2 linked regions of the Chitinophaga varians genome follow. The protein of the gene in region 1 interacts with the protein of each later gene in a pairwise test. Links are inferred from orthologs where the notes say so. Each region holds a gene or a part of one and is shown in the gene's direction. Other genes may lie near its edges. The genes, in order: rsfS and HGH92_RS30030.

Region 1 (15,475 bases):
TTTTTAAATGCAGCGTTGTTGCAAATTCATTTTTGATTTATTTCCGAAAATTTCACAATTTGTTAACGCCTTTATCAACCAAAATCTTGTTATCATCGATGCCCTTGATGATCCCTTGTAAAGAGCGTCCTGCCTTGCATAGCGGATAAGCAAGATACTAAAGTTACCTGCGGAATGACTGCGCTTTTCAAGACAGTTTTCCGCTTTTTTATTTTGCTGACAATTTTTATCCTGACCTTGCATTTGATCAATCAAAATCGTACTCCATGGAGCTGAACCAGCGTCGTACTTCCCTGTTATTGCTCTTGCTGTTTCTGGTATTTAAGATAGTGTTTCAGTATACGGTGGTGAATCCGGCGTATGACCTGCACCGCGATGAGTATTTGCATCTGGACATGGGATATCATCTGGCGGCGGGGTATTTATCGGTACCGCCTTTTACCGCTTTTAACTCCCTTCTGGTGCGATGGCTGGGCGGTGGTGAATTCTGGGTGCGGTTTTTCCCGGCATTGTACGGTGCGCTGACCATGGTGGTGATATGGCGGATGGTGTGTTTCCTGGGTGGGGGCTTGTATGCGCAGGCACTGGCGCTGACAGTGTTTGTTTGTTCGGCCTTTTCCCGCTTAAACGTGCTTTACCAGCCCAACTCCTTTGATGTGCTGACATGGGCATTGATATGCTGGCTGATGATGCGTTACCTGCAAAGCCAACAGGGGAAATGGTTATTATGGACAGGTGTAGTGGCCGGTATCGGACTGCTCAATAAATATACGGTAGCCGTGTTGCTGGCCGGATGGCTGGCAGCATTGCTGTTGTCATCCCACCGGCGCATATTTCGGGAGAGGGATTTGTACCTGGGAGCACTGATTGCCTTGGTATTGGCGGCACCCAACCTGATATGGCAGGTACAACAGGGTTTCCCGGTGCTGCATCATATGAATGAACTGGTGGCTACGCAGCTGGTGCATGTGGACCGGATGGATTTTGTGACAGACCAGTTTATCTTTTTCCTGGGCGGCGCTTTTTTGATAGTGGCGGCGTTTGCAGGGCTGCTGTTCTACTGGCCCTACCGGTTGTACCGCGTTGTTTTGCTGATGTATGTGCTGGTGATACTGCTGCTGGTGTATATGCGGGCAAAGAGTTACTACGCCCTGGGATTGTACCCGGTGTTGATCGCCTTTGGTTGTGCCTACTGGGAGCGTGTATTCCGGAACGGCTGGAACCGTTACCTGCGTGTATTATGGCTGGCCGTGGTAGTGGTGCCTTTTGTGTACCTGCTGAACGTTGTTTTCCCGGTGTTGGGACCTGACCAGGCGCGGGAGAAGGGGGCTAAGTTTGCCGCCCTGGGCATGCTGCGGTGGGAAGACGGAAAAAAACATGCTTTGCCGCAGGATTTTGCAGACATGCTTGGCTGGAAAGAAGCCGCTCAGCTGGTCATGCAGGCCTGGCAGCGCATACCGGAGCAGGCGCGGAAAAATACGCTGGTGATCTGTGATAATTATGGTCAGGCAGGGGCTGTCAACTACTTTAACCGCGGCCGCATGCCGGCAGCGGTATCTTTCAGTGCGGATTACGTGTATTGGTTTCCGAAACTGGACACGCTGCAATACATTGTGCTGCTTGGAAATGAGCCCTCCGAAGGTTATCGTCCGCTTATCGGGCGGATGGAGGTTGTGGGCACGGTGCAGGATGCACTTGCCCGGGAATATGGCGCCAGTGTTTACCTGTTGTCCGGCCTGTCGCCGCAGGTGCCTGTACTACTGAAGAAGGGAGTGCAGGAAAAGCAGCAGAGCTATCATTGGAAACAGGGAGAGCGAAGATAGTTTCCGGTGGCGGCCACTATCTCCTCTGTGCTACGTCCACTTCCGAAACCTGATTGCAAAGGGGGCAAAAACAGCAGCGTTGCGCAGGGAGCATGGCGGGCGCTGATTACCTACCGGTGGCAGCCGTTATTTGCTCAGCACAAACTCCACTTCCCCGAAGCCCAACTGCAGGATTTCACCGTCCCGTTCGAGACAGAGGTGCCCGTCTGGTAATACTCCCCGGATGACGCCCTGGAAAACGACGCCGTCTTTCCGGTACAGGCCGGGTTGCTGCCAGCGAAAGAGCTTTGAGGTATATTCTGCCAGGAGTGTATCAAGAGCGGACATTTGCAGTGTCCGGATACGGGCGTCCAGGCAGCTGCATAGTTCCCGGGCCATGGTGGCAGCGTCCCATGTTTTGCCGGTGATCTGCTTTAATGACACGGCGTTGGGAAGATCGTCCGGAAATTTTCCCTGGTTCAGGTTGAGCCCGATTCCGATAATGGCATAATGCCACATATTACCCCGCAATACATTTTCTATCAGGATGCCTCCTGCCTTTCTGTCACGCCAGTAAATATCATTCGGCCATTTGATAATGGTTTCGTCGCCGGCATAGGCAGCGAGGAAATCATGTGCGCCCAGGGCCACTGCCATGCTCAGCATGAATTGACGGGAAAGCGGCAACATGGCTGGTTGCAGCGCTACAGAGAGGGCGAGGATATCACCGGGACGGGCTATCCATTGTTTGCCACGGGTCCCTTTTCCTGCTGTCTGGTTGCTGGTAAACCAGGCTGTACCGGATGTCACCTGGCCCGAATTTACCTGCTCCATGGCATAGTTATTGGTGCTGTCAATTTCGTCTAAAATATAAAACGGGTGTCCTACCACATGAACCTTTTTTAGTCTTAAAACAGCCGGAAAAGTACTTCATTTTATTATTTTCTTAACATTTGTAGGCCCTGAAGCATGATATTTCTGCATGTTATATTAGTGCTTGTTTAGTAACTTTGACAATTAAAGTTTATTTTTAACAAAAACGAGATTTATTGGCACCCTTAACCGTTCTGAGCACGAGGAAAAAGGCCCAAACGCGCCTGACCAGAGAAAGTGAAATTTTTACCACCATCATAAAAGCCATACAGGAAAAGAAGGGGGAAAATATCGTATCCCTGGATTTACGCCAGATTCCTGAAGCCGTGGCCGATTTCTTTGTAATATGTGAAGCCAATTCCAATACCCAGGTAAGAGCTATCGCCGATTTTGTAGCACACGAAGTAGAACTGAAGCTAGGTGAAGCCCCTTATAAACACGAGGGTTTTACTGCTCAACAGTGGATACTGGTGGACTACGTAAATATTGTAGTGCATATTTTCCAGCCGGAAACAAGGAAGTTCTATAATCTCGAGGAAATGTGGAGTGACGCCGACAGGATGGACCACAACGATGACTGAACAAAACAGTCGTGAAAGTATTAATTATTATATAAATATTCTGATTGTAATAAACATCCGTAAAGGAGCGTAAGATTATGGAAAAAGGAGGCAATAACTTCAACAAGGGTTCAGAGAAATCTCCAAAGAAAGGACCGAAGTTCAATATATACTGGGTATATGCTTTTATTGGCATCGCCCTGCTCGCAATGAACTTCTTCCCTGATTTCAGACCCTCTACCAAAGAGATCAGCTTCCAGGAATTTCAGGTAAGTTATTTGAAACCTGGGGACGTAGATAAATTGGTCGTTGTTAACAAGAAATATGTAGAAGTCTACATAAAACAGGACAGTCTTAAACTGCCCAAATTCACGGAAGTGGCCAGAAGCCGTTTTGGCGGCGGCCTGAATCCGGGCCCTCACTACCGCTTCTCTATTGGTAGTGAAGAAAGCTTCAAAAAGGACATCGACAAAGCCCAGGAAGGGATACCGATGGAAAACCAGGTCAAAATCTCCTATGACGAACGTCAAAGCTGGTTTGAACCGATCTTCCAGCTGCTGTTGCCCATTATCCTGATTATTGGCCTGTGGGTATTGCTGATGCGTAAAATGGGCGGCCCTGCCGGCGGTAGCGGTGGCCCGGGAGGTATCTTCAATATCGGCAAGTCAAAAGCCACCTTGTTTGATAAAGGCACCCGCGTAAACATCACGTTCAACGATGTGGCCGGCCTTGACGAAGCGAAAGTGGAAGTGATGGAAATCGTGGACTTCCTGAAAAATCCGAAAAAATACACCTCCCTGGGTGGTAAAATACCAAAAGGAGCCCTGCTGGTAGGCCCTCCGGGTACTGGTAAAACCTTGCTGGCCAAAGCGATGGCAGGGGAAGCACAGGTACCTTTCTTCTCCATGTCCGGTTCCGATTTCGTGGAACTGTTCGTGGGCGTAGGCGCCAGCCGTGTACGTGACCTGTTCAAACAAGCCCGTGAAAAAGCGCCTTGTATCATCTTCATCGATGAAATCGACGCGATCGGTCGCGCCAGAGGTAAAAACGTTATGATGAGCAACGATGAAAGGGAAAACACCCTGAACCAGCTGCTCGTGGAAATGGACGGTTTCGGTACCGACAGCGGTATCATCATCCTGGCGGCCACTAACCGCCCGGACGTACTGGACAGCGCCCTGCTGCGCCCAGGCCGTTTCGACCGTCAGATCTCTATTGACAAACCAGACCTGGCCGGAAGAGAAACCATTTTCGAGGTGCACCTGAAGCCAATCAAAACATCCCCTAACCTGGATGTGAAGAAACTGGCCTCTATGACTCCCGGTTTTGCCGGCGCCGATATCGCCAACGTATGTAACGAAGCGGCCCTGATCGCTGCCCGTAAAGGCAAGACACAGGTGGAAATGGAAGACTTCAACGACGCCATTGACCGTGTGATCGGTGGCCTTGAGAAGAAAAACAAAATCATCTCCCCGGAAGAAAAAGAAGTCATCGCTTATCACGAAGCCGGGCATGCTATCTGCGGATGGTACCTCGAACACGCTAACCCGCTGGTAAAGGTGACTATCGTTCCCCGCGGCGTGGCTGCGCTGGGATACGCACAATACCTACCGAAAGAACAATACCTGTACAATACCGAACAACTGCTGGACGATATCTGCATGACCCTCGGCGGCCGTGCGGTAGAGGAACTGGTATTCGGTAAAATATCCACCGGCGCACAAAACGACCTGCAGGTAATTACCCGTATGGCCTACGCCATGGTGACCGTATACGGTATGAACGATAAGATTGGTAACGTGTCTTTCTATGATCCAAACAGCGATCAGTCTTTCACCAAACCATACTCTGAAGAGACATCCCGGATGATCGATGAAGAAGTACGGAAACTGATCGATGCGGCTTATGTAAGGACTAAAAACCTGCTGACAGAAAGAATGGAACAGGTGAAAACCCTCGCCAAGGAACTGCTGGAAAAAGAAGTTTTATACCAGTCCGACCTGGAAAGGCTGATCGGCAAACGTCCGTATGATGTGCCGAGAGAACATCACCTGGGCAAGGAAGGCATGACTACTGACGGCGTACATCCGACAGACATCATCAATCCTTCTCCTTCACCTGCTAATGCATAAATTTTGATATGAAGATTTCTCCTGCCAAGGAAAATATTCTGAAGAGAGTACGGAATGCGTTAAGCCAGCCTGTACAGTTGCCCTTCCCCAATTCGGAGGGCAACTCCTCTGTTTTCAAAACAGAGAACGAAGGGCTGGAGCTGAGGTTTGCAGAAGAATTTACCAGGTTACAGGGGAAATTTGTTTTCTGTACCAGCAAAGCGGAACTGCTCGAAAATCTGCGCCTGCTGTCAGATAATAAGGACTGGCGGAACGTATACTGCCAGACGCCTGCCCTGCTGAAAGTGATAGGTAAGAATGATCTGCCTACGCTGAACCAGGGTAATATACACGAAGCGGATGCAGCCATCACAGATTGCGAATACCTGGTGGCCCGCACCGGTACAGTAGTGCTCAGCGCCGCTCAACCCAGTGGAAGAGCGGTGCCGGTTTATGCGCCTGTTCACATTATGGTGGCTTATACCCACCAGCTGGTGTTTGACCTGAAAGACGCTTTCAGCAGACTGAAAGACAAATACGGCAACGACCTGCCTTCAGCAGTTTCTTTTGCTACAGGCCCGAGCCGCACGGCAGACATCGAAAAAACACTGGTAGTGGGCATCCACGGACCGAAAGAAGTATACGTATTTTTAGTAGACGAATAAATCATCAGCAATAGCCTTCCGCTTACAGGTTTTAACAGAACATCCCGTTCTCCTGAAACCATATGCGGAAGGCTATAATGTTTGAGAGATAACACAAATTGTCACATGGAAATTCCTTTACCAGCCAATAAGAAAATATACTTTGCTTCCGATTTTCACCTCGGGGCGCCCAACATGACCGTCAGCCGGGAGCGGGAGAAACTCATCGTGCAATGGCTGGAAATGGTGGAAAAAGATGCTGCGCATATCTTTCTGGTTGGAGACCTTTTCGATTTCTGGTTTGAATATAAACATGTGATCCCCAAAGGATATACCCGCCTGCTGGGCAAACTGGCGGACCTGACTGACAAAGGCATCGGGATATCCGTATTTATCGGCAACCATGATATGTGGATGGACGGCTACTTTGAAGACGAGCTGAACATCCCGGTTTATTATGAGCCTCAGGAATATACCATAAATGGTAAGAAGTTTTACATTGGCCATGGTGACGGGCTGGGGCCCGGCGACCATGGATACAAATTCCTCAAGAAGATTTTCCGCAATCCTGTATGCCGCTGGTTGTTTTCCTGTATTCATCCGGTAATGGGCATCTCACTGGCCAACTACTTTAGTCGCAAGAGCCGGGCCGCTACCGGCCAGGAACTGGAGCATTTTCTGGGAGAAGACCAGGAATGGCTGGCTATCTACAGTCGTGAAGTATTGCAGCGGGAGCATTTCGACTATTTTATTTTCGGTCACCGGCACCTGCCGCTGGACCTGAAGGTGGGGCCTGACAGCCGTTATATCAACCTCGGCGAATGGCTTAACTATACTTCCTACGCTGTGTTCGACGGTGCTTCCACCACGCTGGAGTTCTTTACCGAAGCGGGCGCGAAACTGGCACGGTCAGGCGTCAAGGATCTCGTGCAGGATAGGCGGTGAGTGTAATTCCGTAAAATCCGGCATATGCAGCCGGAGAAAATCCAGATAAGCGTATAATAACTTTCTTCTCTTTTCTTTTGCCATGCTGACTGCTGCCAGCTGCTGCACTTCGCTGCATTGAATCAGCCGGTCGGTGAGCTCACTGTATTCGGGGTCCAGATGGTCGGTATGGTGGGGCGGCAGATAGCAGAACGTTCCCTCCTGCAAGTCCAGGTAGGGCGTATATTCCGAGAAGTGGCCGTTGAGCCGGAAGCCCAGAAATTCCGCCAGTTTGAGGGTATAAAACAGGGGCAGGTTGGCAATAACCGCCGTGGGAGAACCATCCAGCAGTTGCAGCGTATTTTCCGTAAAATAGTACAGTTCGAGCTGTTGCTCCGGTTGCTTCAGGCTTTTCTGCAGCAGTTCGATGAGATACAGCGCAATCGTGTTTTTGACCACGTTGTAATGCAGGGAAGTATAGATATAGCCTAGTTTGAACTCGGAAATGCGGTGCAGGTTTTTGACTTCATGGTGATACACCACCATTTCGAGGATATTGCCGGGTTGGAGCAGGTTGCCTTTGGCCGCTTTGGGCTTGGAAGACCGGACACCATTAACGATATACGATTGCAGCCCGAACAGCTCCGTGAAAATGCCCACGATCACGCTCGTGTCGCCATATTTCACCGTACGTAATACTATGCCGCGTGTTTTGTGAAGCAACTGTCTCTGTTTTTAAGGATGCCGCAGGAATAAAGTTGCAATTTAGGGCAAACAAATGTAATTCATCTGCCGGCAACAGGTTAGCTAATGGGTATTTTAACTACCTTTACGCCATTTAACAAATTGAAAAATCCTTATGTGGCAACGTTTAGCCAGCTTTGTGCTAAAATTCCGACTAACGCTCCTACTCCTGTTATTGGTCGCCACCGGCGTCATGGCATTTTATGCCTCCAAGGTGCAGATGTCTTACGACTATGTGGCCACCATACCGCATGATAATCCGAAATTTCTGGAGTACCAGGAGTTTAAGAAGAAGTTTGGCGGAGATGGAAATATGCTGGTGCTGGGCGTACAGACCGATAAATTTTTTCAGGCAGACTTTTTCCGTGACTACCTGCAGCTGAATCATGATCTGAAGAAGATCAGCGCCGTGGAAAATATACTGAGCGTTCCGCTGGCCATCAACCTGGTAAAGAACGACAGTACACAGAAACTGGAAGCCGGCCTGCTGTTTAAGGACAGCAGTTACACACAGGCGCAGATAGACAGTTTAGCGGGTGTTTTCAGGACGCTGCTGTTTTACAGGGGATTACTCTATAATCCCGATACAAAGGCCTATATGATGGCCATTTATGTTAATAAGGACGTTTTTAATTCTCCTAAGCGTACCGCTGTTGTTGCAGAAATCAATAAACTGGCACAGGCCTTCCAGGACAAGCATCATACAGAAGTTCATTTAAGCGGCCTCCCCCTGATTCGTACAGTCATGGCCGTTAAGGTTGCGGATGAACTGAAACTTTTCCTGAAGATCTCTTTTCTGCTGACGGGCCTCATTCTCTTTTTATTTTTCCGTTCTTTCGGTGCGGTGCTGATGTCGATGGTGGTGGTAGCTATCGGCGTGGTGTGGTCTGTGGCCACTATCGTGCTGATGGGATACAAGATCACGCTGTTGACAGGTTTGATACCATCGCTGATTGTGGTGATCGGTATCCCCAATTGCGTGTACTTCCTCAGCAAGTACCATACAGAATATGCGAAGCATGGCAATAAGACGAAAGCGCTGGTGCGTATGATACAGCGGATGGGTATTGTGACGTTGTTTACCAATCTTACCGCCGCTATTGGTTTTGGCGTGTTTTGTTTTACCAACAGCGCTATCCTGAAAGAGTTCGGTGTGGTAGCGGGACTGAACATTATGTTCATCTTCCTGATCTCCTTTATTTTCCTGCCGTCTGTGTTGAGTTTCCTGCCTCCTCCGAAGACCAAACATACCAATTACCTGGAGAATGGTTTCCTGGGCTCGGTGCTGGATTTTCTTACCACGCTGGTGTTTAAATACCGTAAGCCGGTATACTTTGTTACCGGTGCGCTGGTGATTGCTGCATTGGTGGGCATGAGCCGGCTGAAATCTGTGGGGTATATGCTGGACGATATCCCGAAGACAGACAAACTGTATACTGATCTGAAGTTTTTTGAGAATAATTTTAAAGGGGTGATGCCTTTGGAGATTGCTGTGGACACCAAACGCAAGAACGGCGTGGTGAACCTGCAAACGCTCAACAAGCTGGATGAACTGACACAGCTGATTGCAGCGCAGCCTGATTTTGCGCGGCCTTTATCCGTAGTGGAAGGTATCAAGTTTGCGAAGCAGGCGTATTACAACGGCGACAGTTCCAACTATGCCGTGCCTAATACGTTTGATCTGGGTTTTCTGGCGCCTTATCTCCGGATGAAATCCGCCGGTACCGGTGCTAACGCTTCCGCCTCTACGTTTTCAAAACTGGTGGCTTCATTTATGGACAGTACCAGGCAGGTGGCGCGTGTGAGTGTGAATATGAAGGACGTGGGATCGCAACGGCTGCCTCAGCTGATGGACTCGCTGGAGCCGAAAGTGACTGCTATTTTTGACACTGCGCATTATAAAGTGACCTTCACCGGTACCAGCGTTATTTTCCAGGAAGGTACACGTTTCATTATCAACGGTTTAACAGAGAGTATCCTGTTGGCTTTTGTATTGATCATGGTATGTATGCTTTACCTGTTCCGTTCGTGGCGGATGTTGCTGATATCACTGATCCCGAATATTATTCCACTGGTAGTTACCGCGGGAATAATGGGATGGGTTGGCGTGGCCCTGAAGCCTTCCACAGTACTGGTGTTCAGCGTGGCCTTGGGTATAGCCATTGACGTAACCATCCGTTTTCTGGTGAATTTCAAGCAGGAGCTGCCGCATCATAATCTAGACATATCGGCCACGGTGAAGCAGACTATTCATGAAACGGGGCTGAGTATTATTTACACGTCGATGATCCTGTTTGCCGGGTTTATGATTTTCAGTTTCTCTGAATTCGGAGGTACCAAGGCGTTAGGATGGCTGACCTCCCTGACGCTGGTGGTAGCGATGATCACGAACCTGACTATTCTGCCGGCTTTGTTGTTGTGGATGGAGAAAGCTTTGTTAAAGAAAGCGAGGAAAAAAGAGTTGTGGAAACCACTGGATGAAGAGGAAGATATCGAGATGTCTAAACTGGGTGTAAACGACACCGAGTAAACTTTAAATAGGAAAGTGCAAAGCAGCAAGGATGCCGAAGTATTTTAAAAGCGGCGCCCTTGCTGCTTTGCGCTTTTTATGCACTATGCTAAACAAATTATTTTTTTTAGCTAAAATGGACAAAAAAAGGCCTTAAAATAATCTAGTGGGCAGCATTCAAATACCCTTATCACCGCTTGTATAAAAGCTGTGTTTATACCGGATAAAAAATAAGAGGTTTATAATGCCATTCTAACCACTAGTTCATGAAAAACAAGTACTTAAAAGGTGCTCACTTATCTGAGCGCAAGTTTAAGGAGATCCTGCGGCTGTTCGCCGACGATCTCACTGCGACGCAGATCGCGGATATCAGCGGAGTAAGCAGAGTAACGATCAACAGTTACCTGAAAAAGCTTAGAAACCAGATAGCCCGTTTTTGTGAGGCGCAGCATCCAGCGCCGGTTCCGGTCGTAGCCTACGACAACCGGCTGGTTGAAACCCAGACAGACCACGACGGCGATACGCTGGTGGCTGTCAAACCGGAAGTTGACCGCATCGTAAAGCCGGTCATTTTTGGTATCTGCAGAATTGCTGACCGGTTGCACACCGAAATTTTACCTGATGTAAGCAGACCTATGATCCACGCCGCCACCCGCGGCCGTTCCGTGTTGGAAACACTGGATACGACGGAGCGTTTGCGTCGGTTTAACGGGGTGGTGGACCTGGGCCAGTACCGTTTGTACCGACTGGGTAGTTCAACGACAGACACCGTTAACGGCGGACCGTTAATGGACGAAGTAGATGCATTCTGGGGACTTACCAAGCATCGCCTGGCCAAGTTCAAGGGATTGAACCGTAATACGGCTTATTTGCATCTGAAAGAATGTGAGTACAGGTTTAATCATCGTAATGAGGACCTGTACAGCGTGTTGCTGGAGTTGTTAAAAAACTACCCGCTCACCCTTTCCTGATAACTTATTTGTCCCACCAACCGGTGGGACAACATTTATTTCGATTTAGATTTTGATGATGAGTGCAGGTGGTACTCTTGCCGCTTGTTTATTTTCACATATATATAAATTTATTAAAAAATTAATAAGTTAACACTTTGTTAAAAAGATGTTATCTGAATGTTATAGCCAATTTTTCCAGCTTAATTTTTTGTTAATAAAAACTATATTTACAGCTGGTTGAAAATTTGTTAAGGAAACTGCTTATGGGAAAGAAGTTAACTACTTCTTAAAGCGATTTATTGAATAAATCGTAATAGAAGTAGTCGGTTTTTGCGATTATAATACTGTATTGTACCTGCCGGCTTTAGTTCTCCACAATTACATCAACTTTTATTTACGACAAGGAAACCAAAGGAAATTGAGACTAAAGGTCTCGATATAGATTAGTATTTATTGAAGGTTAAAAACTAGGAACAAAATCATGCTTATGAGGAAAGTATTATTTCTCCTCCTGGCCGTGCTCTGCGTGGTCGGTCAGGCTTTTGCGCAAAGTCGCAACCTAACGGGGAAAGTTACCGACGGGAAAGACGGATCTCCTATACCTGGCGCAACCATCCAGGTAAAAGGTACCACCAGAGGTACAGCCACCACTCCAGACGGCTCATTCAGCCTGCAGGTATCTGCAAACGATGTATTAGTAGTATCATTTATCGGCTTTGAAAGCAAGCAAGTGCCTGTTGGAAATGCCACCACACTCAAAATCGCCCTCTCTACAGACTCCAAGAGCCTGGACGAGGTGGTAGTAACCGGTTATACCCTGGAGAAAAAAGTTAACTCCACTATTGCCGCATCTACCATTACCGGTGCAAAGGTGAACAACATTTCCCTGCCTGATGTAAACCAGATGCTGCAGGGTAATGCTCCCGGTATTTCCGTGTCCACCAACTCCGGCCAGCCCGGCTCTAAAACTGAGGTAAGGGTACGTGGTATTGGTTCTGTGTCCGCCAGCAACAGCCCACTGTATGTACTGGACGGTATTATCATGTCCTCTGGTGATTTCACGCAGAACACACCTTCCCAGGACATCCTTTCCAGCCTGAACCCTGCCGACATTGAAAACATTACCATTCTGAAAGACGCGTCTGCAACAGCGCTCTACGGTTCCCGTGGTTCCAACGGTGTGGTGGTTATTACTACCAAAACCGGTAAAAAAGGCCAGAGCAGAATCAATTTCAATGGTAAATTTGGTTTCCAGAACCTGGCCAAAAGCATCCCGATGATGAACGCCACCGAGCTGCTGCAATATCAGCGCGATGGACTGGCCAACGTTTTAAATGCAGATGGCACCAGAAAATACTCTGATGCTGACATTAAAAAATTCCGTCCTGATCACCTGGCTGATTATAACACAGACTGGATGGACCTGGCTTTCCGTACAGGCAAGACCCAGTCCTACGGCATCAACGCCAGCGGCGGTAATGAAAAAACCACCTTCTACGCTTCCGGCGATTACTTCAAACAAGACGGTATCCTGATTGGCAGCAACTTTAGCCGCTATTCCGGTCGCCTGAACGTAGATCACAAGTTCAACGATAAATTTGATCTGAGCGTGAAAATGAGCGGTTCCTATACCGATCAGAACAGCGCCGGTCCAGGTAACTCCTACTCTTCTCCGCTGATGGGCGCCATCACACAGGTTCCCTGGATCCCTGCGAAAGACGAGAACGGTAATCCTTATATCGGTTATGTAGGCGGACAGCCTGGTTCTCCTACCTGGTCCGGTGTTGCCGACATTCCTGATGCATGGCGTCCAACCCTGCAGGGTGGTAACTTCCTGCACACTGTTGCCAACAACTACCGCAAGAACAACAATACACAAACGATCTTCAACGCAGCCCTGGGTTACAACATCATTGAAGGTCTGCGCTTTGTGGTAAAGGGTAATGCTGAACTCACCAACATCCGTGAGAAACAATGGACTGCGCCGAACTCCTACGATGGCCGCAACTATGGCGGTTATCTGTACAACGGCAGCACCAGCATTGGTCTGTATACTGCACAACAGTTGCTGACTTACAACTTCAGCATCAACAAAGATCATAACTTCCGCCTGTTGGCCGGTAATGAATATTCTTACCAGAACCGCAGTTATTTCCTGTATGCAAAGAATGGTTTCCCTGGTAATCAGTTGCAGGTGCCTGACGTAGGTGCTAACCTGTTTGATGGTGCCGGTAGCGAAAGCGGTTATGCTTTCCAGGGCCTGATCGGCAAAGCTGACTACGACTATAAATCCAAATACTTCCTGAGCGCCAGCTACAGAAGAGACGGTTCTTCCCGTTTCCCTAAAAATGCCCGCTACGGTAACTTCTACTCTGTAGGCGCTGCATGGCGTATTACGGAAGAAGAGTTTGCCAAAAACATCTCCTGGCTGAACGATCTGAAACTGCGCTCCAGCTATGGTATCATGGGTAACGCAGAAGGGCTGGGTAAATACTCTGACTTCCCTTTCCGCGGCCTGTACAGCCTTTCCGGTGCTTACCTGGGTGAAACAGCTGCATTCGCCAACCAGCCTGGTAATCCTAACCTGAGCTGGGAAAAACAAAACCTGTTCGACATCGGACTGGATTTCAGCGTGCTGAATCGTCGTTTATACGGTAGCATTGGTTTTTATGACAAACGTTCCTCTGCCCTGCTGATGGAACTGCCGCTGTCCATGACCACTGGTTTTGAAGCGATCAACATGAACGTTGGTAAAATGATGAACCAGGGCTTTGAAATAACTATCGGTGGTGTTCCGGTAGCTACTAAAAACTTTACCTGGACTTCCGACGTGAACTTCGCTACCCTGCGTAACAAAGTATTGAACCTGGGTGGCCAGCAGGCTATCCCTGCCGGTTCCAGACAACGTATTGAAGTGGGCAGACCCTTCGGTTCCTGGTACATGCCGGTATGGTACGGTGTAGATCCGCAAACTGGCAGCCCACTGTGGGTTGGCAACGACGGTAAACCTACCACCAGCTACACAGAAGCACAGAACAACAGACAGTTTGTAGGTCAAGCACTGCCTAAAATCACTGGCGGCTGGACCAACAAAATCAACTACAAGGAATTTGACCTGTCTATGCTGATCACTTTCAGCGCTGGCAACAAAGCCTACAACTCCAACCGCGCCAACCTGGAGAGTGACGGTTCCAACACCCGTAACCAGGCAAAAGACGCATTGGACCACTGGCAAAAGCCTGGTGATATCTCCGACAGACCAAAAGTAGTTTTCGGTAGCATCACTGGTAATCAGATTTCTTCCCGTTATCTGGAAGATGTTTCTTACGCCAGAATCAGAAACCTCACCCTGGGTTATACACTGCCCAAACGTCTGTTGGGTAACATGAAACTGCAGTCTCTGCGTGTTTATGCACAGGCTGAGAATCTGTACACCCTGACCAGCTACAAAGGATGGGACCCGGATATCAACACTAACCCGCTGCCTCCAACCAGCACTGCCTCCGTTGCTACTACCAACGCAGGTGTTGATTTCTATCGTTATCCTACTTCCCGCGTGTTCACATTTGGTATCAGTGTAGGATTGTAATTGAAGAAGTTGATTAACAAAAACCTTGGTTAAATTATGAAATATCCAAAACTTTCTATACTCGCGCTGACGGCCGCTACTGCGTTTTCCGCATGTAACTCCAAGCTGGACATCGCACCTTCCAATGCGTTGGATAATGAATCAGCAGTCACCGAAGCAAATGCCCGTATTCTGGCCAACGGCCTGTATGAGCGTGCCCAGGAGCTGGAATATTATGGTCGTGATTTCAACGTGGTAACTGATGTTACCGGCAACGATATGAAGATCACTGCCGCTAACTCCAACCGTTTCCTTTACGAGTTTCAGTATATCTTCACACCGCTTACTGCTTCCCAAAGCAAAACCTGGCTGAACGCTTATCGCGTGGCCAACCAGGCGAGCGTGATCATCGATAAGCTGCCAGAAACAGCTACCACGAAAGAGTACAAAGGTGAAGCATATTTTATGCGTGCACTGGCGCACTTTGACCTGGCGAGAAGATATACCCGTCCTTATTCCCAAATGAAGAATGATGCGACGAAAGCCAATACAGGTGTGCCGCTGGCCATAAAGGCGGTAGACAATCCGGCTACTTCCAAGCCTTCCCGTGCTACGCTGAAAGAAACGTACGATGCTATCATCAGCGATCTGAAAGCGGCAAAAAACCTGGCGCCTGATGCAGCTACCAAAACTGAAAAAGTTTTCCGTGGCTCTAAAGCTGCTGCCAGCGCATTGCTGACACGTGCTTACCTCTATGTCGGTGATACATCTAATGCCACTGATCCTA
Region 2 (15,629 bases), on another replicon or contig:
CATATCGTTCATGTATACACTGCCACACAGCATGCCTTTATCCAGCCCCGCCACCTGTGGGTGCTGAACAGGAATGCCGCCGCTACCATCATCGAAAGCTCCGTTCATCCGGGCGCCGACGTGGTGACTTTCGCCAACAGCGTACTGGAAACAGTCGTGGAAGACAATGCGGAACTGTGGCATTACAATATCCAGCAGGGCGACCAGCACTTCCGTGAAGTGCATACTACCGCCGCCCAGCAACAGGCCAACAGCCGTTACCATCATTTTAATTTCACCCTGCCCGGTACCCCGTTCACCCGCAACAACCTGAGCGTGGCACTCAACGGCAGCTATACGGAAACGAACCTGAACGGCCTGTATCTTGCCAACGGCACACAGCATGTGGACAACCATACTTTCATGGACCACATCATGCCTAACTGCAACAGCAACGAACTGTACAAAGGAGTACTGCTCGACAGCGCCAACGGCGTTTTCACCGGCAGGATACTTGTACACCAGGAAGCACAGAAAACCAATGCCTTCCAGCAGAACAACAACCTGCTGCTGGGCGCTAAAGCAGATATCAACTCACAACCGCAGCTGGAAATTTATGCAGACGACGTAAAATGCAGCCACGGTTTCACCGCCGGACAGTTCAGCGAAGAATCCATGTTCTACCTGCGCTCCCGCGGTATCGGGGAAGATGCTGCCAAAGCACTGATGGTAAATGCGTTCTCCCATGATATTACAGACGAAGTAAAGGTACCTGCCCTGCAACATTATCTGCAGGAACAGATTGCCGCCATCATGAACAACTAATACCCATCCAATGGAACATATTGCTAACATAGAAACCACAGCCCTGGACGTAAAGCAGATCAGGAGGGACTTCCCTATCCTGCAGGAACTGGTGCACGGCAAACCGCTGGTATACCTCGATAACGGGGCTACCACGCAGAAGCCGCTGACAGTTATAGAAACAGAAGCCCGGTATTACGAAGAATATAACAGCAATGTGCACCGCGGCGTCCACCATCTGAGCCAGGAAGCCACCAACGCCTACGAAAAAGCCCGTGAAATTGTTGCCGGCTTTATCAACGCAGCGCATACCCACGAGGTGATCTTCACCAAAGGCACCACCGACGGGATCAACCTGGTGGCCAATACCATAGGCCGCCGTTTCCTGAAGGAAGGTGACAGCGTGATCATCTCCGCCATGGAACACCACTCCAACATCGTTCCCTGGCAGATGGCCTGCGAAGAAAGTGGCGCCACCCTGAAAGTGATCCCTATCAATGAGAAGGGAGAACTGAAGATGGACGCGTTTTCCGCCCTGCTGGACGACACGGTGAAAATGGTAGCAGTAACGTATGTTTCCAATACAATGGGCACCATCAACCCGGTAGAAGAAATCATCGCACAGGCACATGCCCGTAAGGTCCCCGTACTGCTGGACGCCGCACAGGCCATCCAGCATATGAGCATCGACGTGCAGGCCCTGCAGGTGGATTTCCTCGTTTTCTCCGGACATAAAATTTACGGTCCCACCGGCATCGGGGTACTGTACGGTACCACTGAATGGCTGAACAAACTGCCTCCCTACCAGGGTGGCGGTGATATGATCAAGACCGTTACTTTTGCCAAAACTACCTATAACGAACTGCCCTATAAATTTGAAGCCGGTACACCGCATATTGCCGGCGCCATCGGTTTAGGGGCAGCGATCAGATACCTGCAGCAGACAGGCCTCGACAAAATCCAGCAATGGGAAGAACAACTGCAGGCCTATGCACTGGAGCAACTGCGGCAGATAGATGGCATCCGCTTCATCGGCGATGCCGCCCGCAGAAGCGGCGCCATTTCCTTCCTGATACACGACATTCACCCGTTTGACCTCGGGGAATTGCTGGACCAGCAGGGAATTGCCGTAAGAACAGGGCACCACTGCTGCGAACCGCTGATGGATGAGTTTAAAATCCCCGGCACTGTTCGCGCATCGCTCACCTTCTATAATACGAAGGAAGACATTGACAAGCTGGTAGCCGGTATCAATCGGGCTGTGTCCATGCTGCGGTAAAAGGAGACTACTATTATGACGATCAACGAAAGACAGGATGAAATAAAGTCCGACTTTGAAGTAATGAGCAACTGGGAGGACAAATATGAATATATTATCCAACTGGGCAAAGACCTGCCGCTCATTGCAGAAGAATACAAGACACCGGAAAATCTGATCAAAGGCTGTCAGTCACGCGTGTGGCTGCACACCGAGCTCAGAGATGGGAAACTGTTCTTCACCGCCGACAGCGATGCCGTGATCACCAAAGGGCTGGTAAGCCTGATGATTTACGTGCTGTCCGGACATACGCCGAAAGAGATAGCCACCGCGGACATCTACTTTATCAATGACATCGGCCTGAGCAGCCATCTCTCCCCCACCCGCTCCAACGGGTTGCTGAGCATGCTCAAACAGATGAAACTTTATGCAGTAGCCTACCAGGCAAAAACAAACCAGTCATGAGCGAAGAAGCAACATTAAGGGAAAAGATAGAAGAACAGCTGAAAACCGTATACGACCCGGAAATCCCTGTCAACATCTGGGAACTGGGCCTGGTATACGCTATCAAGATCAAAGAAAACAACCGCATCGGTATTGATATGACGCTCACAGCCCCGGGATGCCCGGTTGCCGGTGACATCATCCGCGAAGTGGATGAAAAGGTACGGAATATCGAAGGCGTGTCTGAAGTAGATGTACACCTTACTTTTGATCCGCCGTGGAGTAAAGATATGATGAGCGAAGAAGCCAAACTGGAGCTTGGGTTTCTTTAATCTGACAGGCATTTCCAGGTAATTGACGATTCCCTGGAAATGCCTTTTTGTTTTGTTCCTTACATACCTCCATCTGCCACCGTCGAAATAAAACTAGCAGACGGCACAAAAAACAAACTCCCTGTTTTTGCAGTACTGAAATCCAGCAACCGGTCATAGTTCCCCGCCGGCGCCCCCAATAAACATATTGTCCAGCATTTTCTTTACCGTACTATAGAACGCCGCTTCATCGGGTGATGCTAATGCATTGGGCCGCTATCTTCTGGAAGGCGTCTTCCCGGCTGATAGGCTGGTAGTGCAAGCCTACTACAGCAGACATAACTTTCATCCGGCGATGCCCCGTAAGTAGTTTTGCTTAGGTTCATTTTTATTTGTAAATTATTCATCTGCATCGCCAACAGCGATACCCGCTCCATACAAACAGCTGTTCCCTTCAAAAAGAATATAGGATGATATGGAATACATTGACTATTACAAGACTTTAGGTGTAAACAAAGATGCTTCCGCTGACGACATCAGGAAAGCATACCGGAAACTTGCCCGGAAACATCACCCTGACCTGAACCCTGACAATCCCGAGGCTGGCAGGACGTTTCAACAGATCAACGAAGCCAACGAAGTGCTCAGCGATCCGGAAAAACGCAAAAAATATGACCAGTACGGGAAAGACTGGAAACATGCGGAACAGTTCGAGGAAGCCAGGAGACAACAAAATGCCTATAGTGGCCAGTCGCGGTATGAGGGCCATCCTTTCGGAGAAGGACAACACTATACCTATAGTGGCGGGGAAGATGATTTCTCCGATTTCTTTTCGTCTATGTTCGGCGGCAGCGGAGGGAGACAAGGCCGTTTCCGGGGGCAGGACATACATGCCAAACTCGAAATAACGCTGTCGCAGGCTTATACAACGCATCAACAAACCTTTACGGTCAACGGACAGAACATCCGCATTACTTTGCCTGCGGGTATTGAAAACGGTCAGGAGATCAAACTCGCCCACTATGGGGGACCGGGCATGAATGGCGGACCTAAAGGTGATCTGTATATCACCTTCGGGATTAAAAACGATACAAATTTTACCAGGAAAGGGAATGATCTCTACTGCGATGTGCCGTTGGACCTGTACAAGGCCATGTTAGGCGGCGAACAGGTGGTGGACACTTTAGGCGGGAAAGTAAAGCTGAAGATCGCACCCGAAACACAGAACGGCGTAACCGTACGGTTGAAAGGGAAAGGATTTCCGGTATACAAAAAAGAGGGTATGTTCGGCGATTTATATATCACCTGGCAGATCAAATTACCCACTAATCTCTCTGAGAAAGAAAAAGCACTCTTTCAGCAATTATCCGACGAACGATAAAATTATGCTGGTATGGAAAACATTGATAAACTGACAATAGAAGAATGCAGTCAGCATTACAACATCGCCACTTCTTTTATATTTGATCTGGACGATCACGGATTGATCGTGCTGACACGGGAGGAACAGGTCACTTACCTGCATTACGACCAGTTGCCTCTGCTGGAAAAATACATGCGGTTACACTTCGATTTGCAGATAAATATGGAGGGATTGGAGGCCATCAGCCACCTGTTGAAACGGGTGCAATTGCTGCAGGCCACGATCAGGCAACTTGGCGGACAGATTCCCGGTTAGCCGGACAGATAGCTGCCCCTTCTCTTTATTCAACTTTAAACAACCGTTATATTTATTTCATAATGAATATTTTACCCTCTCTACTTAAACTTCTGCTACAACCATCCTTCTTTTCTCCAAAAGATTATTTTTACGCCGGAAATTGCGTTGTTACTATATACATTGCGTAGTATTCAACGATATTTGACTTTTATTTTATGAAATTATTTAATTTGTAGCATTGTTCATCAACAGCTACTTTGACTTAATTTGGCACATGCTACGGATTAAATAACCAAGCCAATAACCAAATAATAAAATAACTGCATAATTGGACCTAACGGAAGAACAGGTGCTGGCAATGGCACCCGACGAATCGTCCCGCAAAGCGGGGAAAGAACTGGCCAGGCCGGCCAAATGGGTCAGCACCGGCTACAGTGAGGCGGCCCTGTGGGGAGAATGCCAGGGCAGCGGCAGCAAGCCTTATCAGACGCAGGTGGATACCAGCGCCATGGCTTTCCGTTGCAGTTGCCCAAGCCGTAAGTTCCCGTGTAAACATGGCGTTGGCCTTTTATTGTATTATGCCAGGGAGAAAGCCTCCTTTGTGCAACAGGAACAACCCGCCTGGGTAACAGAATGGATCAGCAAGCGCACGGAGAAAGCAGAGAAAAAGGCGCAGCAGCCCACAGAAGCCAAGCCGGTGGACGAAGCCGCTCAAAACAAAAGAACGGAAGCCCGGCACCGGAAAGTGAGCGACGGCCTGGAAGAACTGCTGCGGTGGAGCAAAGACCTTGTCCGCAACGGGATTATCGGTCTGCCTGACAAAGGCGCAGACATGTGCGAAAACATGGCCCGCCGCATGGTAGACGCACAGGCGTCCGGGCTGGCGGCCATACTCCGGGAGATGGCCGAAATCAGCTACTACAGTGATGGCTGGCAACACACCTTTATGGAGCAACTGCTGCGGCTATATCTGGCCGCACAGGCCTATGGCCATCTGGACGAACTGCCCCCCGCACTCCGGCAAGACATCCGGACGCTTGTCGGTTATGCACAGTCACAGGAAGAACTCAAAGCACAAACCGGCATCACGGACACCTGGCTGGTCCTCGGTAAACAAAGTACCGAAGACGACCGCCTCATTACTGAACGGTACTGGCTATACGGCCTTACCACCCGCCGCGCAGCGCTGGTGCTGCAATTTACGATCCGCCATCAGCCGCAGGTACAGCTGATGCCTGCACCAGGCAGCTGCATAAAGGCAGAACTGGTATATTACCCGTCAGCCGCCCCTATGCGGGCGCTGATCAAAACACAGCAGGCCACCACGGCAGCCCGCCATTTTAGCGGTCATACCGGCTGGGCAGACGTGATGACCGCCCAGACACAGGTCAGCAGCCAGTGGCCGCTCTATAACGATCAGGTATATACGATTGCCGCGCTTACACCAGTACAACGTAACGGCCAGTGGTGGCTGCGAGACGACCAGGGACAGGAAATGCAGGTACGGCCGGATTTCCGCAGCCTGTGGAAACTGCTCGCCCTCAGCGGCGGCCAACCGATACCCATGGCCGTGATCGGCCGCGAAACACAATATGAGCCCATTGGCGTCTGGCACCAGCAGGAATATAAAGTGCTGTGACCGACACCCCATATCCGTACAGGCGTAACTGTTATAAAACGCCGGTCCGGACAAAAGCCCGGTCATCTGCCTGCAGAAAAAACGTTAAGGCAGCCCGGTCCCTGAACAATAATTAAGCAAACAACGATGCAGTCCTGGAACGACATTATTAATATAGCCCTGTTGGGCACCGCCAAAAAGCAGCTGGACACCGGCAGCCTCCCCGCCCCTTTACAGGCGGCAGCAGGAACAGTGCTGGCCTCCCGTGGGACAGACCGGGAAGAACAGTTCCTGCAACTGGCCTCACTGGTGCTCAACTACCGCCAAAGCGGCGCTATGTCCGTAACCGGCGGGCCATCTACCATGACGGCGTGCGCACCGGAAACAAAACCCTATTGCGGCGCTACCGCTATCCAGTCCCTCCACCATACGCTCGACAGCGAAAATATACCGCTGCTCTACCTATGGCTGGAACTGTGCATGCGCAACAACCAGGTGCTCCCGCCCGAATACCTGCCACGCATCCTGGAAAGTGCCAGCCGCCACAAATCGCTGCGCAACCTGGCGGCAGCCTGTTGCGGCAAACGCGGTGAATGGCTGGCACAGTTCAACCGCGAATGGAACTTCTCCGTAGTTGCAGACACTACGGAAGAAATGTGGGAAAACGGCACCACAGCACAGCGCCTGGAAGCCCTCACCCGCATCCGCGGGGAACAACCGGCCGAAGCACGGTCACTGCTGCAAGCCACCTGGCCCAAAGAAAGCGCCGCGGTAAAAGCCGAACTGTTAACTGCCCTCGCTACCGGTATCAGCATGGACGACGCACCCTGGCTGGAAACACTGCAACAGGAAAAAAGCAAACAGGTAAAAGAGGCAGCCCTCACACTGCTGAAAAAAATTCCCGGTAGCAGTCTGCATGAACAATACTGGCAACTGCTGGAAAGCTCCATCCGCATAGGTCCAAAAGGGAAAATAGTGGTAACACCGGCCATTCCTCCGGATGCAGAGATCTTCAAAACCGGTATCGATAAACTCAGCAACAACGCACGCATATCGGACGATGAATACATCCTGTCTCAATTAATAGCGCTGGTACATCCACGAATGTGGGAGGAACATTTTAAGGCGTCCTTTGAAGAAGTGACAGACCTCTTCCATCACGAGAAAGCGCTCAAACCCTTTGCTCCGGCGCTGGCACAGGCTATCAGCTGGTTTGCGGATAAAAAACGTGCGCTTTCGTTTGTACAGCACAGTGATACCTTCCATATGACCCTGTTGCCGCTGCTGCCGCCCGATCAGCAGGACACCTATATCCTGCAACACTTTGATGCGCACAGCAGCCTGGTGATGAATTACGTAGGACAGCTGCAGCAGGTATGGAGCGAAGAACTGGCCATGAAGATATTCCGGTTCTGTGCAAAAAACCCATACACCTATTCACAACGCACCATGGGCGATTTTATCACGCTCATCCCCTCTTCCATAAAATCTGCGCTGGACGGGATCTCTACGGAGAACGAAAATTACCAGACCTACTGGAAATCCATTTCCATGCACCTGGTAGGACTATTACAGATCAAAACATTTATACAACAATCATTCACAAAAAACAGCTAAATTATTATATACCATGTCTGACACCTTACGCCAACACGCAGAGGCCCTGTACGCCACCGAACTGGAAGAGCTGAAAAAGCAGGACAGCGGCAAACGGCCGCACAACTGGCTGTTGTCGCCACAGGCGGTAGTCACCTACCTCATCGGCGGCAAGCTGAAAAACGGATTTGAGGTGAGCCCTAAATACATTGGCAGCAAAAGACTGATGGAGATAGCCGTGGCCACCCTGGCGACAGACCGCGCCCTGCTGCTGTACGGCCTGCCCGGCACCGCCAAAAGCTGGGTGAGCGAACACCTGGCCGCCGCTGTCAGCGGTGACTCCACCCGTATCGTGCAAGGTACTGCCGGTACCAGTGAAGAAAGCATCCGTTACGGCTGGAACTATGCCCGCCTGCTGGCCGAAGGCCCTTCCCGTCAGGCGCTGGTGGAAACGCCCGTAATGCGCGCCATGCAGGAAGGCAAGATCGCCCGTATTGAAGAACTGACCCGTATCGGTGCAGACGTACAGGACACGCTGATCACCATCCTTTCAGAAAAAACACTGCCTATACCCGAGCTGAACACTGAAGTACAGGCGGCCAAAGGCTTCAATGTGATCGCCACCGCCAACAACCGCGACAAAGGCGTCAATGAATTGTCCAGCGCACTGAAACGCCGCTTCAATACCGTGATACTGCCCGTGCCCGGCACTATGGAAGAAGAGATCGACATCGTAAAAAGAAGGGTGGAAAGTTTTGAGAAAGTAATGGAACTGCCGGCGGAAAAACCGGCACTGGAAGAAATACGCCGCATCGTGACCATCTTCCGCGAGCTGCGCAACGGTGTCACGGAAGACGGCAAAACAAAAATCAAGTCCCCCGGCGGCACGCTCAGCACCGCAGAAGCCATCTCTGTTGTGAACAGCGGCCTGACCCTCGCCGCCTATTTCGGCGACGGACGGCTGACAGCAGCTGACCTGGCTGCCGGCATTATCGGCGCAGTGGTGAAAGACCCGGTGCAGGATAAACTGGTATGGCAGGAATACCTGGAAACTGTTGTGAAAACCCGCGATGAGTGGAAAGATGTATATCGCGCCTGCCGCGATTTGCAATAACCTAACTGTGTAATCATGTCTGTTCATATACTTGGAATCCGGCACCATGGGCCCGGCTCCGCCAGGAACGTCAAAAATTTCCTGGAGGCGCTGCAACCCGACATTGTGCTGGTGGAAGGCCCGCCGGAAGCTGACAGCATCCTCCCGTGGGCCAGCCATGAAGCGTTGAAACCACCAGTGGCCATACTGGTGTACCAACCCGATAATCCGCAGCATTCCTGCTTTTACCCGTTTGCTGAATACTCCCCCGAATGGCAGGCGATCGGTTATGCCCAACGGCAACATATTCCCGTGCGGTTCATGGACCTGCCACTGACGCATGTATTTGCCCTCGAAAAAGAAAAACAGGCCGCTGCCGAAGCCGCGCTCCGGAAACAGGAAGTTGCACAGGCGCCGGAAACGGACAGCCCTGCGCCGGAACTGGCCGCTGCCAAATTCACTTCCCTTCCCGGAGAAACCGGCGACCTCATTGCCGTAGCTGACGAAGAAGACGAAGACTTTCCTACCGAACACCTCAGCCCGGCCACCTTCCGTCACGACCCCATCGCCTACCTCGCAGAAGCCGCAGGGTATGACGACGGCGAAAGATGGTGGGAACATATGTTTGAATACCGGCAGGCGGACGACCAGGTGTTTGATGCCGTAAGCGACGCCATGGAAGCGCTGCGGGAAGAACTGCCTTCCCGCGACAGCCGCATGGAAAAGCTGCGCGAAGCCTGGATGCGCAATATGGTCCGTCAGGCTGAAAAAGAAATGTTCACCCGCATAGCCGTGATATGCGGCGCCTGGCATGCGCCCGCCCTGAAAAACATGCCCACCCGGAAAGCAGATAACGACCTGCTGAAAGGGCTGCCTAAAGTAAAAATAGACTGTACCTGGATACCATGGACATATAGCCGTTTGAGTTATGAAAGCGGTTACGGCGCCGGCGTGCCTTCTCCCGGATGGTACCAGCATGTATGGGACCACCCGTCAGACGACGGCACCCGCTGGATGGCGCTGGTGGCCAAACTGTTCCGCGAACAGCAGAAAGACACTTCCGTGGCCCATGTGCTGGAAGCGGTAAGGCTGGCCAATGCGCTGGCATCCCTGCGGCAGTATTCCCGTCCGGGCCTCGAAGAGCTCAACGAAGCCACCCTCAGCATCTTGTGCAACGGCGAAGATGTGCTGATGCAGCTGATACGGGACGAACTGATCGTGAGCAACCGCATCGGACAGGTACCTTCGGATATTCCCAAACCACCGCTGCAAGCCGACATTGAGCGGCAGCAGAAAAAACTGCGGCTGCCACAGACGGCGGACTTCAAGGATTATATACTGGACCTCCGTAAAGACACAGACCTGGAACGCAGTATCTTCCTGCACCGGCTGGAACTGCTGGGCGTCCGCTGGGGCCAGCGGCAGGAGACCTCCGGTAAAGGCACCTTTAAAGAACAGTGGCGCCTGCAATGGGACCCCTCGTTTTCAGTAGACATCATTGAAAAAGGCAGTTGGGGCAATACCGTCCTGGAAGCCGTGACCCAATATGTGCTGGACGTATCCGGCAAAACAGCCACCCTCCGGGAAGTATGCCGGATGCTGGAATCCGCACTGCCGGCGGAACTGCCCAAAGTGGTGGACGCGCTGATACTGCGCATCAACAACCTCGCCGCCGCTGCCGGCGACGTACTGCAACTGCTGGAAGTAGTGCCTTCGCTGGTGGACATCACCCGTTATGGCAACGTGCGCAAAACAGATGCAGACCTGGTGATGAACATCGTGGAGAGCATGATCAGCAGGGTATGCATCAGTTTACCGGCCGCCTGCACTTCCGTAGGAGAAGATGCCGCACTGGAACTGTTGCAACAGTTCCAGGCCATGAACGACGCCATTAACCTGCTGCAACACCCGGACCTGACCGGCGCGTGGACAGGCACATTACAGGCTATTTCCGCCAACAGCCAGCCGGCCCCGGTGATAGCCGGGTACGCCTCCCGCCTGTTGTTTGACTTTAAAATACTGGACAGCGAAACCCTTTTCAGCCGTTTCAGTATAGCCATGTCCGTAGCCAATGCGCCAGCGGTGGCGGCAGCCTGGCTGGAAGGCTTCCTCAAAGGCAGCGGTACCCTCCTGCTGCTGGACGATACCCTCTGGAATATGGTGTGCAGTTGGGTAGGACAGCTGGAAAATGATATTTTCATGCAGATATTGCCGTTATTACGCCGCACCTTTTCTAACTTTACCGCCCCGGAAAGGAAAAAACTGGGGGAAAAAGTGAGAACAGGGACCGGTAGCGGTCCGGTGCAAACCACCGTGGCCAGCGGCATCGACGATACACGGGCTGCCCTCGGCATCCCGGTGGTAATGCAGATGTTGGGATTTTTTCACCCTGAAAACCAGGCAGAATAAATGGAAGAAAATTTACGACGGTGGCGACTGATCCTGGGAGGCGATAATAATGACGGTACAGCATTTACCCTCGACAAAAACGACCTTCAGGTAGACAAAACGCTGGAAGCCCTTTACGACAGCAACCGCAAAGGCGGACTGGGTGGCTCATCCCCCAACGTCAGCCGCTGGCTGGGCGATATCCGCAGCTATTTCCCCTCTTCCGTAGTACAGGTGATGCAAAAAGACGCCCTCAAACGACTGGACCTCACCTCCATGCTGCTGGAAAAAGAAATGCTGCAAAACGTGGAGCCAGATGTACACCTGGTAGCCACCCTGATGACGCTCAGCCGCGTGATACCGGAGAAAACCAAAGACACCGCCAGACAGGTCGTAAAAAAGGTGGTAGACGAACTGCTCAAAAAACTGTCGCAACCCATGCAACAGGCCATTACCGGCAGCCTGAACAGAAGCGTCCGCAACCGGCGGCCCCGCCATCAGGAAATCAACTGGGACCTGACCATCCGAAAAAACTTACAACATTATCAACCGGATTACAAAACAGTGATACCGGAAACACTGATCGGTTATGGCCGCAGAAGGTCATCACTGAAAGATGTGGTGCTATGCCTGGACCAAAGCGGTTCCATGGGCGCCTCCGTCGTGTATTCCGGCATCTTCGGCGCAGTGATGGCCTCTATCCCTGCCGTACAAACGAAGATGGTGGTATTTGATACCGCTGTCGCTGATCTGACAGAAGAACTGCAGGACCCTGTGGAACTGCTGTTTGGCGTACAGCTGGGCGGTGGCACCGATATTCACCTGGCCCTGCAATATTGCCAGCAGCTGATCACCAGGCCGGCAGATACCGTGCTGGTAGTGATCACCGACCTGTTTGAAGGCGGCGATGAAACCGGCATGCGTAAACGCTTTACCGACCTGGCCGCCAGTGGCGTACAGGTGGTGGTATTACTGGCCCTCAACGACGAAGGCGCACCCTCATATGATCATGAAAATGCACAGTTCCTTGCCGGTCTGGGTATACCGGTATTTGCCTGCACGCCAGACAAATTCCCGGATATGATGGCCACGGCGCTGAGCAAACAGGACATCTCCCAGTGGGCTGCCCGCGAGGATATCGTCCTGAAAAAATAAAGAACCTATTTAAGCCTTATGCCATATACTAAGGAAACTATACTACCTTTTATCGAACGACAGCAACAGCTTTATGAAGACAGCAGCCATTACGCGCAGCTGCAGGATGGGGTAGCTTTCCTTACCGGGCAAACCATTCACCCGCCTGTATGCACTGATGCAACGGTCGCCCGCGAAATGGGCGTTTTTGTACAGCTGCTGAAACTGCCCGACCAGTGGGACGACAATGACCGGCTGGTATTACAACTGCTCGCAGATCCCCTCGTCTGGCAGCAGTGCCGGGACAGGTTTCTTCAACATGTTGTGCCGATGCTGGACACACCTGGTTCCGCATCCGCCATCGTTATGCGCTTCAGTTACTTTACCAGCTACCTGCAACAAAGAGGCTGCAGCACTGAAGACATCGGTTCTATCCTGATCATCTATTCAGGCGACGGCCACAACTTTGACCTGGCGCCACTGAAATTCACACCACTGCGAAAATTCCTCCAGGACCTGATCAAAAGCGCGGAATGGCCAACTGTTGATGCCTACCTCCGCACCTGGAAACAACAAGGCTGGAACTCCCTCTTTTTCCGGCTCCTCTCCAAAGGACATCCGGAACGCGAAACGGAGTACCTCGAGTATATCCTCGCCCAGCCGGACAAAGGATTTGTCAACGTAGAGCTGTCGCGGGTACTGTTGCAGCTCAATACTGACAAATATCTGCCGCTGATAGAAAAAGCCGTGGCCCATCTGGCCACATTGCCTGACTATACCGCACAACTGTGTGGTTATTACCTGCTGGCCCAATATCAACCGGAAGCATATCAACCACGGCTGCTGAAAGCCGCTTATGCATACCTGCAGGAATACAACAGCAGCATTACCGGCCAGGCGTTCCGCCAGCAGCAGATCGCCATGGGGAGCGCTTCCTCGCTGCCAGCGCCCGATGTGATCGCCGTAGGCCAGCTGCTCCGTCAGGAAAGGCAACAGGCCATTCTTTATCTCGACACCCATCTGGACGAAAGAAAATACCTGCATCCGGAAGCATTTCAGCTGATACAACAGGAACTGGGCAACCAGGCCGTTCCCCTGTTGCTCAAAGCCATTGACAACGATTACGAAGCCAAACATATTTTCCCGCTGCTCACCCGGCTGGACGCATCATTGTATGCTGAAAGGTTATGGGACTTCACCCTGCATAAACTGAAATCGGTGCGTATGCTCGTTGCCGTTATACTGGCAGAACATCCGCAGGCGCTCGAACGCGCAGGCCTGCTGTTACAGCATAAGAAAGCGGAACAGCGACTTACCGCCGTACAGATACTCTGCAGGCTGGACATGCCCGAAGCCAGACAGCTGCTGCAACAGGCACTCCAGCAGGAAATCAACGACGACGCACGCGACCTGATGCTGGAAACATTGGGCCATACCTTCGCAGGAGAAGACGACACTACTACCGCACAACAGTTGGTGGCCTTCGCCAAAAAACGGCACAAACTCAACCGACCGCTCGAAAAGTGGCTGGACGACACGGTGTTACCACCTTTATATCTGCTCAACGGCGAAGCCCTTACGCTGGACATGAAACGTTTTCTTCTATACCGCATGTCGCGCATAGAGGAGATGACGGTTGACATGGAAGCCAGGCCGTTGTTGCGCCTGATAGACCGCACCACCAGCGGCGACTTCTCCATGCACCTTTTCCAGTTGTACCTGTCCCGCAATGGCGACGCCAAAGCGAAATATCTGCTGGCGCTGGCCGGCCTCACCGGCGACGACCGGATGGCCCTCACCCTCGAACAGGCCATCTACCAATGGATCGGTGAAAAAAGGCTACGCATGGCAGAACACGGCGTTGGCGCGCTGGCCATGCATGGCAGCAAACAGGCACTGCATACCGTAGAATTCCTGTCCCGCAAATACCGCGTCCGTAAGGCCAACGTAGGGGCGGCAGCGTTAGCCGGCATGCAACAGGTTGCTGCCGAACTGGGCATCAGCATGCACGAACTGGGCGACCGTATCGTTCCTGATTTTGGCTTTAAAGACATGCTCCTGCCCTTTGATGTGAAAGGCGATACCTATTATTTGTATATCGATCAGCAGTTTAAACTCGCTGCGATCAATAACAGGCAACGGAAACTTAAATTCATTCCGGTCGCCATTACGGCTGAAACCAAAGAAAGGATCAAACAACTGGGCAAAGCCATCGCCGAAACCGTGAAGCAGCAAACCGCCAGGCTCGAACATTTCCTGGTGGTGCAACGCAAATGGGAACCGGCACAATGGCAACAGTGTTTTCTCCATCACCCGGTCATGTTCGTATATGCCACCCGGTTACTCTGGGCTTTATATGACGCACAGGACCAGCTGATCACCGGTTTCCAGTGCCGCAACGACCGTAGCCTGACTGATCTTCACGGCCGGCTGGTCACCATTCCCGCCGGCGCCTCCATCCGGGTGCTGCATCCGCTGTACCTCAGCAACGAAGCAATCGCCCAATGGAAACAGCGTTTTGCCGAAGATGGCATCGAAGCCGTGTTCCCGCAACTGGACAGGCCCGTGGCGGCTATCCCGCCGCAACAGGCCGATACTACGCTGGTGCATGACTTTGAGGACATTGCCCTCGAAAGCACGCTGCTCAATAAACATATGGAGCAGAAAGGCTGGAAGCTCAGTGAAGGCGCTGAAGGCAAATATGTATATGCCTACCACAAAACAGATGATGAAAACCAGCTGGAAGTGATCGTGGAAATGAGCAGCATTTATAAGGAAGAAGGTTTCCGCTACAAACTGGGCACCCTCTATTTTGTAGATAAAACCAAAATGCGGCAACGCTGGTCCAGAAACCCGGATAAAGAAACCGATGAGTGCCTGATGCCCCTTGGCCATGTACCACCGGTATTCTATTCCGAAGCGATCACCGATATCGCCGTGTCCCGGCAAAAGGTAGAAGTGGCCTGAAGCATTTAAACATGAGATTTTTTTTGTATTTTATCGTTCGTTAGATTTGTGAACAATAAAATACATATATGCTCAGATTTCAATCCATGGTCATCAGCAGCTGCCTGTTGCTGGCCGTGACTGCCAAAAAGTTGCAGGCACAACGCCTTATACCGCAACCCACGCAGGTAACCGCTACCACCGGCATTTTCAAACTCTCCGGTACGACCGCCATCGTAGCTGGCGCCAGTACCGGAGAGGCTAAATACCTCCAGGAAGCATTTAACAACCGTATCCGCCTGAAGCTTCCGTTACAACCTGCCGCCCAAAACAACTATATCCGTTTATCGCTCAATCCGAAGCTGGACTCTTCCCTTGGTAAGGAAGGCTACCTCCTG

What was found.
Region 2: the proteins of rsfS (region 1) and HGH92_RS30030 interact in binary tests that used the Escherichia coli proteins (3 or more experiments, as listed by UniProt). The link is inferred for Chitinophaga varians from one-to-one orthologs.

Annotation. Positions count from the first base shown.
Region 1 is NZ_JABAIA010000001.1:2,456,092-2,471,566, reverse strand. Bases 1,775-4,553 are described here. They hold rsfS (ribosome silencing factor), read left to right. Parts: upstream 1,775-2,851; coding sequence 2,852-3,256; downstream 3,257-4,553. Other genes in these bases: ftsH (ATP-dependent zinc metalloprotease FtsH), read left to right, coding at 3,334-4,553; HGH92_RS10000 (biotin--[acetyl-CoA-carboxylase] ligase), read right to left, coding at 1,950-2,693; HGH92_RS10005 (glycosyltransferase family 39 protein), read left to right, coding at 1,775-1,823. Also shown: more of HGH92_RS10005, read left to right, coding at 267-1,774; more of ftsH, read left to right, coding at 4,554-5,367; HGH92_RS09985 (lactate utilization protein C), read left to right, coding at 5,376-6,011; HGH92_RS09980 (UDP-2,3-diacylglucosamine diphosphatase), read left to right, coding at 6,117-6,935; DNA repair protein RecO, read right to left, coding at 6,900-7,637; HGH92_RS09970 (efflux RND transporter permease subunit), read left to right, coding at 7,774-10,188; HGH92_RS09965 (LuxR C-terminal-related transcriptional regulator), read left to right, coding at 10,434-11,138; HGH92_RS09960 (SusC/RagA family TonB-linked outer membrane protein), read left to right, coding at 11,608-14,709; HGH92_RS09955 (RagB/SusD family nutrient uptake outer membrane protein), read left to right, coding at 14,746-15,475. UniProt on the Escherichia coli protein: Functions as a ribosomal silencing factor. Interacts with ribosomal protein uL14 (rplN), blocking formation of intersubunit bridge B8.
Region 2 is NZ_JABAIA010000004.1:137,441-153,069, reverse strand. Bases 6,812-9,744 are described here. They hold HGH92_RS30030 (ATP-binding protein), read left to right. Parts: upstream 6,812-7,704; coding sequence 7,705-8,784; downstream 8,785-9,744. Other genes in these bases: HGH92_RS30025 (DUF5682 family protein), read left to right, coding at 8,800-9,744; HGH92_RS30035 (DUF5691 domain-containing protein), read left to right, coding at 6,812-7,691. Also shown: Fe-S cluster assembly protein SufD, read left to right, coding at 1-804; HGH92_RS30065 (cysteine desulfurase), read left to right, coding at 815-2,062; HGH92_RS30060 (SufE family protein), read left to right, coding at 2,078-2,506; HGH92_RS30055 (DUF59 domain-containing protein), read left to right, coding at 2,503-2,817; HGH92_RS34400 (hypothetical protein), read right to left, coding at 2,877-2,966; HGH92_RS30050 (DnaJ C-terminal domain-containing protein), read left to right, coding at 3,272-4,177; HGH92_RS30045 (chaperone modulator CbpM), read left to right, coding at 4,190-4,474; HGH92_RS30040 (SWIM zinc finger domain-containing protein), read left to right, coding at 4,785-6,095; more of HGH92_RS30035, read left to right, coding at 6,222-6,811; more of HGH92_RS30025, read left to right, coding at 9,745-11,172; HGH92_RS30020 (VWA domain-containing protein), read left to right, coding at 11,173-12,306; HGH92_RS30015 (DUF4132 domain-containing protein), read left to right, coding at 12,325-15,252; HGH92_RS30010 (beta-N-acetylhexosaminidase), read left to right, coding at 15,321-15,629.